DNA from 2 places in the Halobacillus sp. A1-3 genome. Region 1 is predicted to be linked to the other one. Evidence: riboswitches for the same ligand, from Rfam matches in the RefSeq annotation. Region 1 holds a riboswitch; the other holds the start of a gene.
What was found. A riboswitch is a leader RNA that binds a small molecule or an ion and turns the genes downstream of it on or off. The one in region 1 is predicted to bind S-adenosylmethionine.

Region 1 (4,782 bases):
AGGAGTTTATCAGACCCCTGCCTCATATGAGTTTGGTCCACGGGGAAGACAATGTAAACTTTCTTAAGAAACGTTATGAAACCATGTCGAACAATCCATTGTTCAAAGAGATGAAATTTTCGGATGACCCTGAAAAACTAGCAAAATGGCTTCCGTTGATTATGAAAGACCGCAAAACGAAGGATCCGATTGCGGCAACTAAAATGGATACGGGAACAGATGTGAATTTTGGAGCGTTAACCCGTAAGCTGTTTGATAACCTGGAAAATAGTAGTGTTGAAGTGAACTATAATCATAGTGTTGAGGATATTAAGCGCACCGAAGACGGAAAATGGGAAGTGACCGTTCGCGACACCGTTGGCGAAAAACTCGCATGCCAAACGGCAGATTTTGTGTTTATCGGCAATGGCGGCGGAGCTTTACATTTACTGCAAAAATCCGGAATTCCAGAAGGAAAAGGAATTGGCGGCTTCCCTGTAAGCGGACAGTTTATGGTTTGTAATAACCCGGAAGTCATCGAGCAGCATGAGGCTAAGGTATACGGAAAAGCTCCAGTCGGCGCTCCGCCAATGTCGGTGCCGCACTTGGATACCAGATATATTGACGGTAGAAAGTCATTGCTATTCGGGCCGTTTGCCGGCTTCTCACCTAAGTTCTTAAAAGAAGGTTCGTTGATGGATTTGGTGAACTCCGTCAAACCGGATAACCTTCTGACAATGGTAGGTGCAGGAGCAAAGCAAATGCCACTGACGAAATATTTGATCCAGCAAGTGCTCCAATCGAAGGAACAGCGCATGGAAGCAATCCGTGAATTTATCCCTGAAGCGAAAAGTGAAGATTGGGATTTAGTCGTTGCAGGTCAGCGCGTGCAAGTAATTAAAGATACCGAAGAAGGCGGAAAAGGAACGCTTCAGTTTGGTACAGAAGTGGTAAGTGCAGAGGATGGATCAATCGCTGCCTTGCTTGGGGCTTCACCCGGAGCCTCTACAGCTGTTAACGTTATGCTTGAAGTCTTGGAAAATTGTTTCCCTCAGCATATCAAAGAGTGGGAGTCTAAGCTAATCGATATGATTCCTTCTTATGGGTTGTCGCTGATGCAAAATCCGCAGATGATTGATGAGATTAAATCGTCAACGGCGGAGACGCTTGGGCTGAATGAAAAAGAAGAAAGAGATACAGTCTATAGTTAAGCCAAAACCTTAATTCTCGCTATATTTAAGAGCGTAGAAAGTCATCAAAGATCATAAATCGCTAGCATAGCATCAATAAAACCTTTAATCTATCCTTAGATTGAAGGTTATTTTTTATGAATAAGTCTAAGAAACGTTAAAAGAAAGGCAGGAACCATGGTGAAAACAGAAAAAGAAAAAATGATAGACGGAGAACTGTATTATCCAGGAGATAAGGAATTAGTAAAAGACCTAGCGAGAGCAAGAGCTTTAGTCCGTTCTTTTAATGATACGAGCGAATTAGAAGAAGAGAAACGGGCGTCTCTATTAAAGGAATTACTAGGTTCGACTGGAGAACAAATCTATGCAGAATCAACGTTTCGGTGTGACTATGGCTATAACATTCATGTTGGGGAGAACTTTTATGCGAACTTCGACTGTACCATCCTAGATGGAGGGAAAGTGACGATCGGGAAGAACTGCATGATCGCTCCCGGTGTACATATCTATACGAATACTCACCCTATCAAGGCAGAAGAAAGAATCTCAGAAATTGAATATACAAAACCGGTTACGATTGGTGATAACGTTTGGATCGGGGGAAGAGCAGTGATTAACCCAGGGGTGACGATTGGAGACAATGCGGTCATCGCATCCGGAGCCGTTGTGGTTAAGGATGTTCCAGATAATGTGGTGGTCGGAGGGAAACCAGCGAAGGTTATAAAACAGGTGGATTAAATCATTCCTCTTGCCACTTTTTGGGTTCTTCCTGTATAGTAATTCATAACAGTTAAATAGATTATTTCTTATCGAGAAAGGTGGAGGGACTGGCCCGACGAAACCTTAGCAGCAGGCGTGAAGTACTGTGCTAATTCCAGAAGCGTGAAGCTTAAAGATAAGAAGAGAAATGGTTCGTTACGATATTCAGCCCCTCTTCTTATTGAGAAGCGGGGCTTTTTATTATCTAAATACATAAAAAGAAAGAGGGAATGTTCAAATGTCTAGTTCTACAGAAGTGAAGCGCGCACCATTCAAAGGAGATCATGTGGGGAGCTTCCTGCGACCAGAGCGTTTGAAAGAAGCACGCGCTCAATGGGCAAAGGGAGAAATTACTGCGCAGGAATTAAAGAAAATAGAAGATGAAGAGATTTTTAAGTTAGTAGAAAAGCAGAAGAATGCTGGGTTGAAAGCCGTGACCGACGGCGATTTCCGCAGGAGCTGGTGGCATTTTGATTTTCTTGAAGGTCTAGATGGCGTAGAAGGCTATGATACGGAGCAAGGCTTGCAGTTTGATGGAGTAGAAACAAAAGCACGCGGCATTATAGTGACAGGAAAAGTGGGGTTCACGGATCATTATATGATTGAGCATTTCCGTTTTCTAAACCAAATCGCAGGAGATGCGGTGGCGAAGCTCACAATTCCAAGTCCAAATATGCTTTTATTCCGCGCGAAGATTGATGAAGACGTCTATGAAAATCAACAAGACCTCGTTCGAGACTTGATTACTGCCTATCAAGGCTTCATTGAGAGAATCTATCAGGAAGGCTGCCGCTATCTGCAGCTCGATGATACATCATGGGCGACGTTCTTTTCTGAGGAGGGACGAGCATCCATTGAAGAGAAGGGGCAAAACCCGGATGAAGTCGCTGAACTATGCGCACGCGTAGTGAATGAGTCGATTGCGAAACGACCGGAGGATATGACAGTAACGATGCACATTTGCCGCGGGAACTTTCAGTCGACCTTCATGACGAGCGGCAGCTATGAAGCGGTCTCCCAAACTATTTTCGGCGGTCTTGATGTTGATGGACTTTTCTTAGAGTTCGATGATGAGCGTTCTGGCGGTTTTGAACCGCTTCGTCATGTGAATCGCCCTGACCTTTCCATTGTGCTCGGATTAATCACATCGAAATTCGGTGAGCTTGAGGATCCGGATCACGTGAAGAACCGGATTTTGGAAGCGTCCGATTTTGTACCGGTCAGTCAGCTTTGCTTAAGTCCGCAGTGCGGATTTGCCTCGACCGAAGAAGGAAACAAGATTACAGAAGATGAGCAGTGGGAGAAAATCCGCCATGTCGTGAGGATTGCCGATGAGGTATGGCAGGAGGCTTGAGATGTTTGATTTTTCCTATGAATGGATATAAATCTATAGGATTGACTAAGGAGGAATTAAACTCATGAAATCTCTTGAAGATGCTTTAAAACATAGAGTAGGACTAGGTACAGCTCCTTTAGGAAATATGTTTAGGGCTGTCCCTGAGGATGAAGCACAAACAACGATTCAGACCGCCTGGGATCAGGGCGTACGATATTTTGATACCGCTCCTTTTTACGGGGCAGGCTTAGCTGAGATGCGGCTTGGTGAAGTGCTCTCTCATTATGATCGCGATGAGTATGTGATAAGCACGAAAGTCGGCCGCTATATTACCGAGGAGACTGAGGAAAAAGAGGGTCTGTTCGAGGATGCCCGTGATAACAAGGTGATCACGGATTACACCGAAGATGCAACAAAACGGTCTATTGAGCAGAGTCTCGAACGTCTGAAGACCGATCGTTTAGATATGGTCTTCGTTCACGATGTGTCTCCTGATTTTCATGGTGTTGATTGGACTGCCAAATTCGAGGAAGCGAGAAAAGGAGCTTTTCGCGTGCTTACTCAAATGCGTGAAGAAGGTGTGATTCGTGGCTGGGGACTTGGCGTCAATACGACGGAACCAATTGAACTTGTGATGGAACTTGAGGAAGCGCGACCGGATATCTGCTTATCCGCAACACAGTACACGCTGCTTAATCACGACCACGCTCTAGAAAGAATGATGAAATCTGCTGAAGAGAAGGATGTCGACATTGTCGTTGGCAGTCCATATAACTCCGGTGTACTGCTTGGAGGGGACCATTACAATTATGAAAAAGCTGGGGCAGACATTATCGGACGAGTCAATCAGCTAAAAGAGATTGGCCAGAAATACGACGTTCCATTAAAAGCGGCTGCATTGCAGTTCTCTACCGCACATCCGGCGGTAAAATCTGTGATTCCGGGCTCTACACGTCCGGACCGCATTAAAGAAGACTTGGAAATGATTCAGCGAGACGTTCCGAAAGAGTTCTGGGACGAGCTTGTAAACAGAGGCTTTGTTTCTGAACATGCGCCACTTCCGGTGCACTCCCGCTAATGAGTAAATAACAGTAAAAACAGAAAACAGAACGCTTGGATTTGAATGTCAGGCGTTCTGTTTTTTATTATCTTATTTAGAAAGGATCGAAATTTTTGATGATAAAGTTTATTACAGGGTAATCAAGGGTTACTTAAGGTTATATTCATTACTTTTTCTTTTTCCTTTTACCGATGATCACAACAGTTGTTAACACAATTAATAGTAAAAAAAATCCTTCAGCCATAACATTCCCTCCTTGAATTTGCATATTGGTGGAACAACTAGCCTGCAGTTTCAACAGTTGAGATTTATATCTTTATTTATTTACGGAAAGAACTTTAATTGGTTTCAAAATTCAGATAATTTAAGTCTTGAAATATACGCGATGTGGTTTGAGGTTTCGCATCCTGGTTTTAGATAATAAACTCAGCCATCGTTGAAATAAGGGATATTTTGAA
Region 2 (4,782 bases), 290 kb from region 1:
GAGTTATAAGACTAAAATAGCAGCCTGCAATTAGATTGCAGGCTGCTATTTTAGTTTTTAATCGGCTTTTGGTTTAATTTTTGTTTAATCCATTTCCCCCATTCCTCAAATTCAACTAAAAATCCGTCATGGCCATAGTCGGTATCTACATGGTAGTGCTCTCCTGATTTAACTTTTTCACTAAAGTGCTTCATTAGATCATAAGGGTATAGGAGGTCATGCTCGAAACTAATCGTAAATACATCGGCTTTGTATTGCTCAGCAGCTTTTTGCCAGCCATTTCGGTCACGGCCGATATCATGATGGTTCATGGCCTCAAGAAGATAAAGGTAACTATTCGCATCAAAGCGCCCCTTAATTTTATCTCCTTGATAATCAAGATAGGACTGGATGTCATAAGAGGAAGAAGTACGTCTTTTACGATCGAACCTTTTCTGGAATAGAGTGCGGCTTCTATACGTGACCATTCCAGCCATTCGCGCAATTTCAAATCCTTGGAGGTGATCATTTGATACATACTCTCCATTGTTGAAGGCAGGATCATCTTTGATGGCCCGTGCTCCTATATGATTAAAAGCAATGCCATAATCACTAAGATAAGGGGTAGCAGCGAGAATGAATAATTGATCCATAAAATCGGGATAGAGTATTCCCCATTCAAATGTCTGCATGCCACCTAGAGAACCTCCTGTTACAGCCTGAACGTGATGAATTCCGAGTTGGTCCAACGCTTGTTTTTGAGCATGAACCATGTCGCGGATCGTTACTGGAGGAAAGTTTAATCGATATTGTTTCTTTGTTTGGGGGTGGATGCTGGCTGGTCCTGTTGACCCGTGACAACCCCCAAGGACATTAAATGTAATGACCTGGTAATGGTCTGTATCGATGGGGGCTCCTTTCCCGATCAGCCCAGCCCACCAGCCGGGTTCTTCTTCTGACCCAAGGGCGTGTTGATTTCCTGTCAGTGCGTGGCAGATGAGGATTACGGGCGCATCTTTAGGTCCATAGCGCTCGTAAGCAAGTTCCACATCAGCCAACCGATCTCCAGACTCGAAAGTGAAATCACCGATGGAAATAGTTGTTAAGTTTTCAGTGCGGCTGGTGGGGTTTTTCAATGACATGTTTTGACTCCTTTCCTGTTTAGACTGATAAGGGCTGCTCATTTAGCTTTTTGCCTGAACGTAAAGCAATCACTGCTTCATAAAGGTTTAATCCTGAAACTATATTGTCTTTCTCACTCTTAACTGGGGTCTTTGACCAGATCAAGTGTGGCTTTACACTTTCTGCCGCTCTGAGCTTATGCTCATCAAGCACAGGGAAATACAAGACATCCACTGTTCCTCCCGCTGATTGAACCACTTGATCGATTTCCTGATAATGCTCAACTTTAAATCCCAAACGTTCAAGTTTCTTAGATTCACGGTCATCATTAGCTCCTCCAACTATAGCGATTACCCTTTGTCTAAGGTCTCCAGATCGATCTAATGAAGAAGCGAGAACATCTTCGGCAGGATGTTTGGAAGTGTTGTATGGTTTCGAATGCCCAGTAGCTTTGTGAATGGCTGCATCCAAGTCTTGTATTAAATCTTCAACAGACTCTAAACCAACGGACAACCGCACCAGCTCTTCTGTCACTCCTGATTTTTGTAGATTTTCGTCATTGAGCTGCTGGTGAGTGGTAGAAGCAGGGTGAATGATTAAAGATTTTGCATCACCGACGTTGGCAAGGTGAGACCATAGGTTTGTATGATCAATCAGCTGACGTCCAGATTCTCTTCCGCCTTTAATTCCAAAAACGACAATCGAACCGGCGCCGTATTGGAAATACTTTTTAGCAAGAGAATGGGTCGGATGGTCTGGTAAGCCAGGGAAGGTTACCCAAGACACCCCGTCATGGTCTTGAAGGTACTCGGCGATTTCTAAAGCTTGATCGGTATGCTTCTTGATCCTCAAATGAAGCGTTTCTAAGCCTTGTAGTAATAAGAACGCATTGTGTGGACTTAAGCATGCACCAATATCACGCAATAGTTGAACTCTTAGCTTAATCGCATAACCGACTGGACCTACATCAATACCGAAGCGGATGCCGTTGTAACTATCATCAGGTTCAGTAAATCCAGGGAATTTCTCATGGTTCCAGTCAAAACGTCCGCTATCAACAACAATACCTCCAATAGCTGTTCCATGACCGCCGATCCATTTCGTAGCGGAGTGGACAACAATGTCTGCTCCCCAGGCTATCGGTTTACAAACATAAGGAGTAGCGAATGTGTTATCGATAATCAAAGGAATATGATGATCGTGAGCCACATCTGCTACAGCTTCAATATCAAGCACGTTCAAACTTGGATTCCCGATCGTCTCTGCGAAGATGGCCTTTGTATTTGGAGTAATGGCTTTTGCAAAGTCTTCAGGATCTGTTCCTTCTACAAAGTGGACATTGATTCCATATTTAGGGAGAGTATGGACGAATAAGTTATACGTGCCCCCATACAAATGGGTGGAAGTGACGATATCGTCTCCAGATTGAGCAATGTTCAAGATAGCTAAAGTAATCGCTGACATCCCTGAAGCAGTGGCGACAGCGGCTGCACCATCTTCCAGCAGCGCGATACGCTGCTCAAGCACATCAACGGTAGGATTCATTATGCGGCTGTAAATATTCCCTGGCTCAGCAAGGGAAAAGAGGTTTTGAGCATGGTCTGTATCCTTAAAAACATAGGATGTGGTTTGATAAATGGGGACAGCACGAGAACCTGTAGAGGGGTCTGGTTCCTGGCCTCCATGAAGCAATAGCGTTTCGGGTCCGAATTGGTGGAAAGGTAACGTCATTGATAATTCCTCCTCAAATATGGTTTCTAGGAGCTCCTTTAGGTAAAAAACAAGAAGAACCAAAAAGCCCTCTTCTTTTATAAGAAGAGGGCCGTAAAAATTAAGTCCTCCTCTTATCTGCCAGATCATTTGACCTGTAGGATTTAGCACCTTTTCAAGCGATACTTGAAGGTTGCCGGGCGTCGTAGGGCCTAGTCCCTCTGCCACTCTCGATAAGAGTATTTGTTTGAATATTCAGCTTTTACTTAACTTGTATGAAATTATAAAAGGAACCATGACTAATGTCAAATCATTTTACAAAATTAGAATGTGTTTACTTGTGATCTGTTATGGGAATTGTCTACCAAGTCTTTAGAGAAGGAGAGTATGAAACAATGAAGGAATATAGTGTAGTACCTAACAAAGATGTAACAGGATGGTTTGTAAAGATAGAGGATGTTTCTCCTACAGACCTTTATGACGAAAGAAATACGGCGATTGAAAAAGCTGAAGAAATCGCTAAGGAAAATAAACCGAGTAAGCTTCTAATTCTTGATCAAAATCATGAAATAGAAGAAGAAAGAAATTATTAAGTTCAAAAACTCCCGTGGCCTCGGGAGTTTTTTTATTTCTACACTTAGTTGCTTGAACCAGACTGTAAATAAAGAGGAAGAGGTGAGTACTAGTTTTCCTATTTACATGATAGGATGGAAGAAAAACGATTGAAAAGGTGAGTAAAGTAAATGGAGCAAAGGTATGATGTGATCATTGTAGGGGCAAGAGTTGCAGGCTCTAGCCTGGCGATTCAATTGGGAGAAATGGGGAAGAGAGTGCTGCTATTGGATAAAGCCTCGTTTCCGAGTGACACTTTATCGACTCATCATATGTCTCATCTAGAATATTTAAGAAAGCTTGGGGTGCTTAAGGAAGTTGAAGCTTCTGGCTTGCGTAAAATCAGCCGGATGCGAACCTATATTGGAAGCAGCTTTGTGGAAGGACCACGTGCTTCTTATACGATTATTCCAAAGCGTGATCTTTTGGATCAAATTCTTTTAAATAGAGCGAATGATCTTCCTACAGTTTCTCTAAGAGAAAATCATTCTGTCCGTGATTTGATATGGGAAAGAAAACAGGTCAAGGGAGTCGTTGTAGAAGACCCTGCCGGCCGAATGAAGTCCATTTCCTGTGATTTAGTTGTTGGGGCAGACGGGAAGCATTCCAATATCGCTTATTGGGTTAAAGCTGAAAAATATAAACAGCAGAATCCTCTTCGGCCGGTTCTTTATGGCTACTATGATGGGGTGAAGCCATTAAAGGAGCCTGCCACGGAAATTTTCCTACATGAAGGAAGGATCGGTTTTCTTTTTCCAATGGAAGAAGGCAGGGATTGTTTAGGGCTTGAAATTTATCCGGAAGAGTTCAAGCAAATGATGAAATCGCCGAAAGAAAGCTTTGAAAAAATGTATCGATCACTTTATGGAATGGACATGAGGCTTGAAGGAGCTGTTTTACGAGGCAAGATCATTGGAACTCCAGGCATGCCTAATTTTTTCAGAAAAGCTTATGGAGACGGATGGGCGCTGATCGGAGATGCGGGGCATAGCAAAGACCCCAGTACAGGGCTTGGTATCAATGATGCATTCATGCAGTCCTTTCTTTTAGCCGAGGCGATCCAGTTGATGGATCAAGGCAAAAGCCGTGGAGAGGCGATGGAAGTTTTTCAACAAGAACGGGATCGGCGCCTAAATCCGGGGCATGATTTAACGCTTAATTATGTTCAGTCTCTTAGAAAATGGACACCAAATGAAATGGCACTGTTCCAGGCAATGGCCGCCAACCCTATGGTTTGGAATAAGCTTGTCCCTAATCTAGCTGAACAATTGAAGCGGGAATCACCGGATATTCCTTTGCTGCATCAATCAATTCAGCTGGAGGCTCAATCTTTTGGTTTCAATCCAGAATCTTGAAGAA

Region 2: another riboswitch for S-adenosylmethionine. It lies ahead of ACRYKC_RS00260 (O-acetylhomoserine aminocarboxypropyltransferase/cysteine synthase family protein); the one in region 1 lies ahead of ACRYKC_RS01620 (5-methyltetrahydropteroyltriglutamate--homocysteine S-methyltransferase).

The regions. Positions count from the first base shown of each region.
Region 1 is NZ_JBPCEO010000001.1:344,418-349,199, reverse strand. Features, by position in the region: gene ACRYKC_RS01630 (malate:quinone oxidoreductase) at 1-1,190, shown strand, start outside; gene ACRYKC_RS01625 (sugar O-acetyltransferase) at 1,347-1,907, shown strand; SAM riboswitch class I at 1,973-2,071, shown strand; gene ACRYKC_RS01620 (5-methyltetrahydropteroyltriglutamate--homocysteine S-methyltransferase) at 2,167-3,282, shown strand; gene ACRYKC_RS01615 (aldo/keto reductase) at 3,347-4,342, shown strand.
Region 2 is NZ_JBPCEO010000001.1:59,126-63,907, reverse strand. Features, by position in the region: gene ACRYKC_RS00270 (polysaccharide deacetylase family protein) at 1-9, shown strand, start outside; gene metX (homoserine O-acetyltransferase MetX) at 51-1,121, opposite strand; gene ACRYKC_RS00260 (O-acetylhomoserine aminocarboxypropyltransferase/cysteine synthase family protein) at 1,141-2,832, opposite strand; SAM riboswitch class I at 2,943-3,051, opposite strand; gene ACRYKC_RS00255 (DUF2188 domain-containing protein) at 3,207-3,404, shown strand; gene ACRYKC_RS00250 (NAD(P)/FAD-dependent oxidoreductase) at 3,555-4,778, shown strand.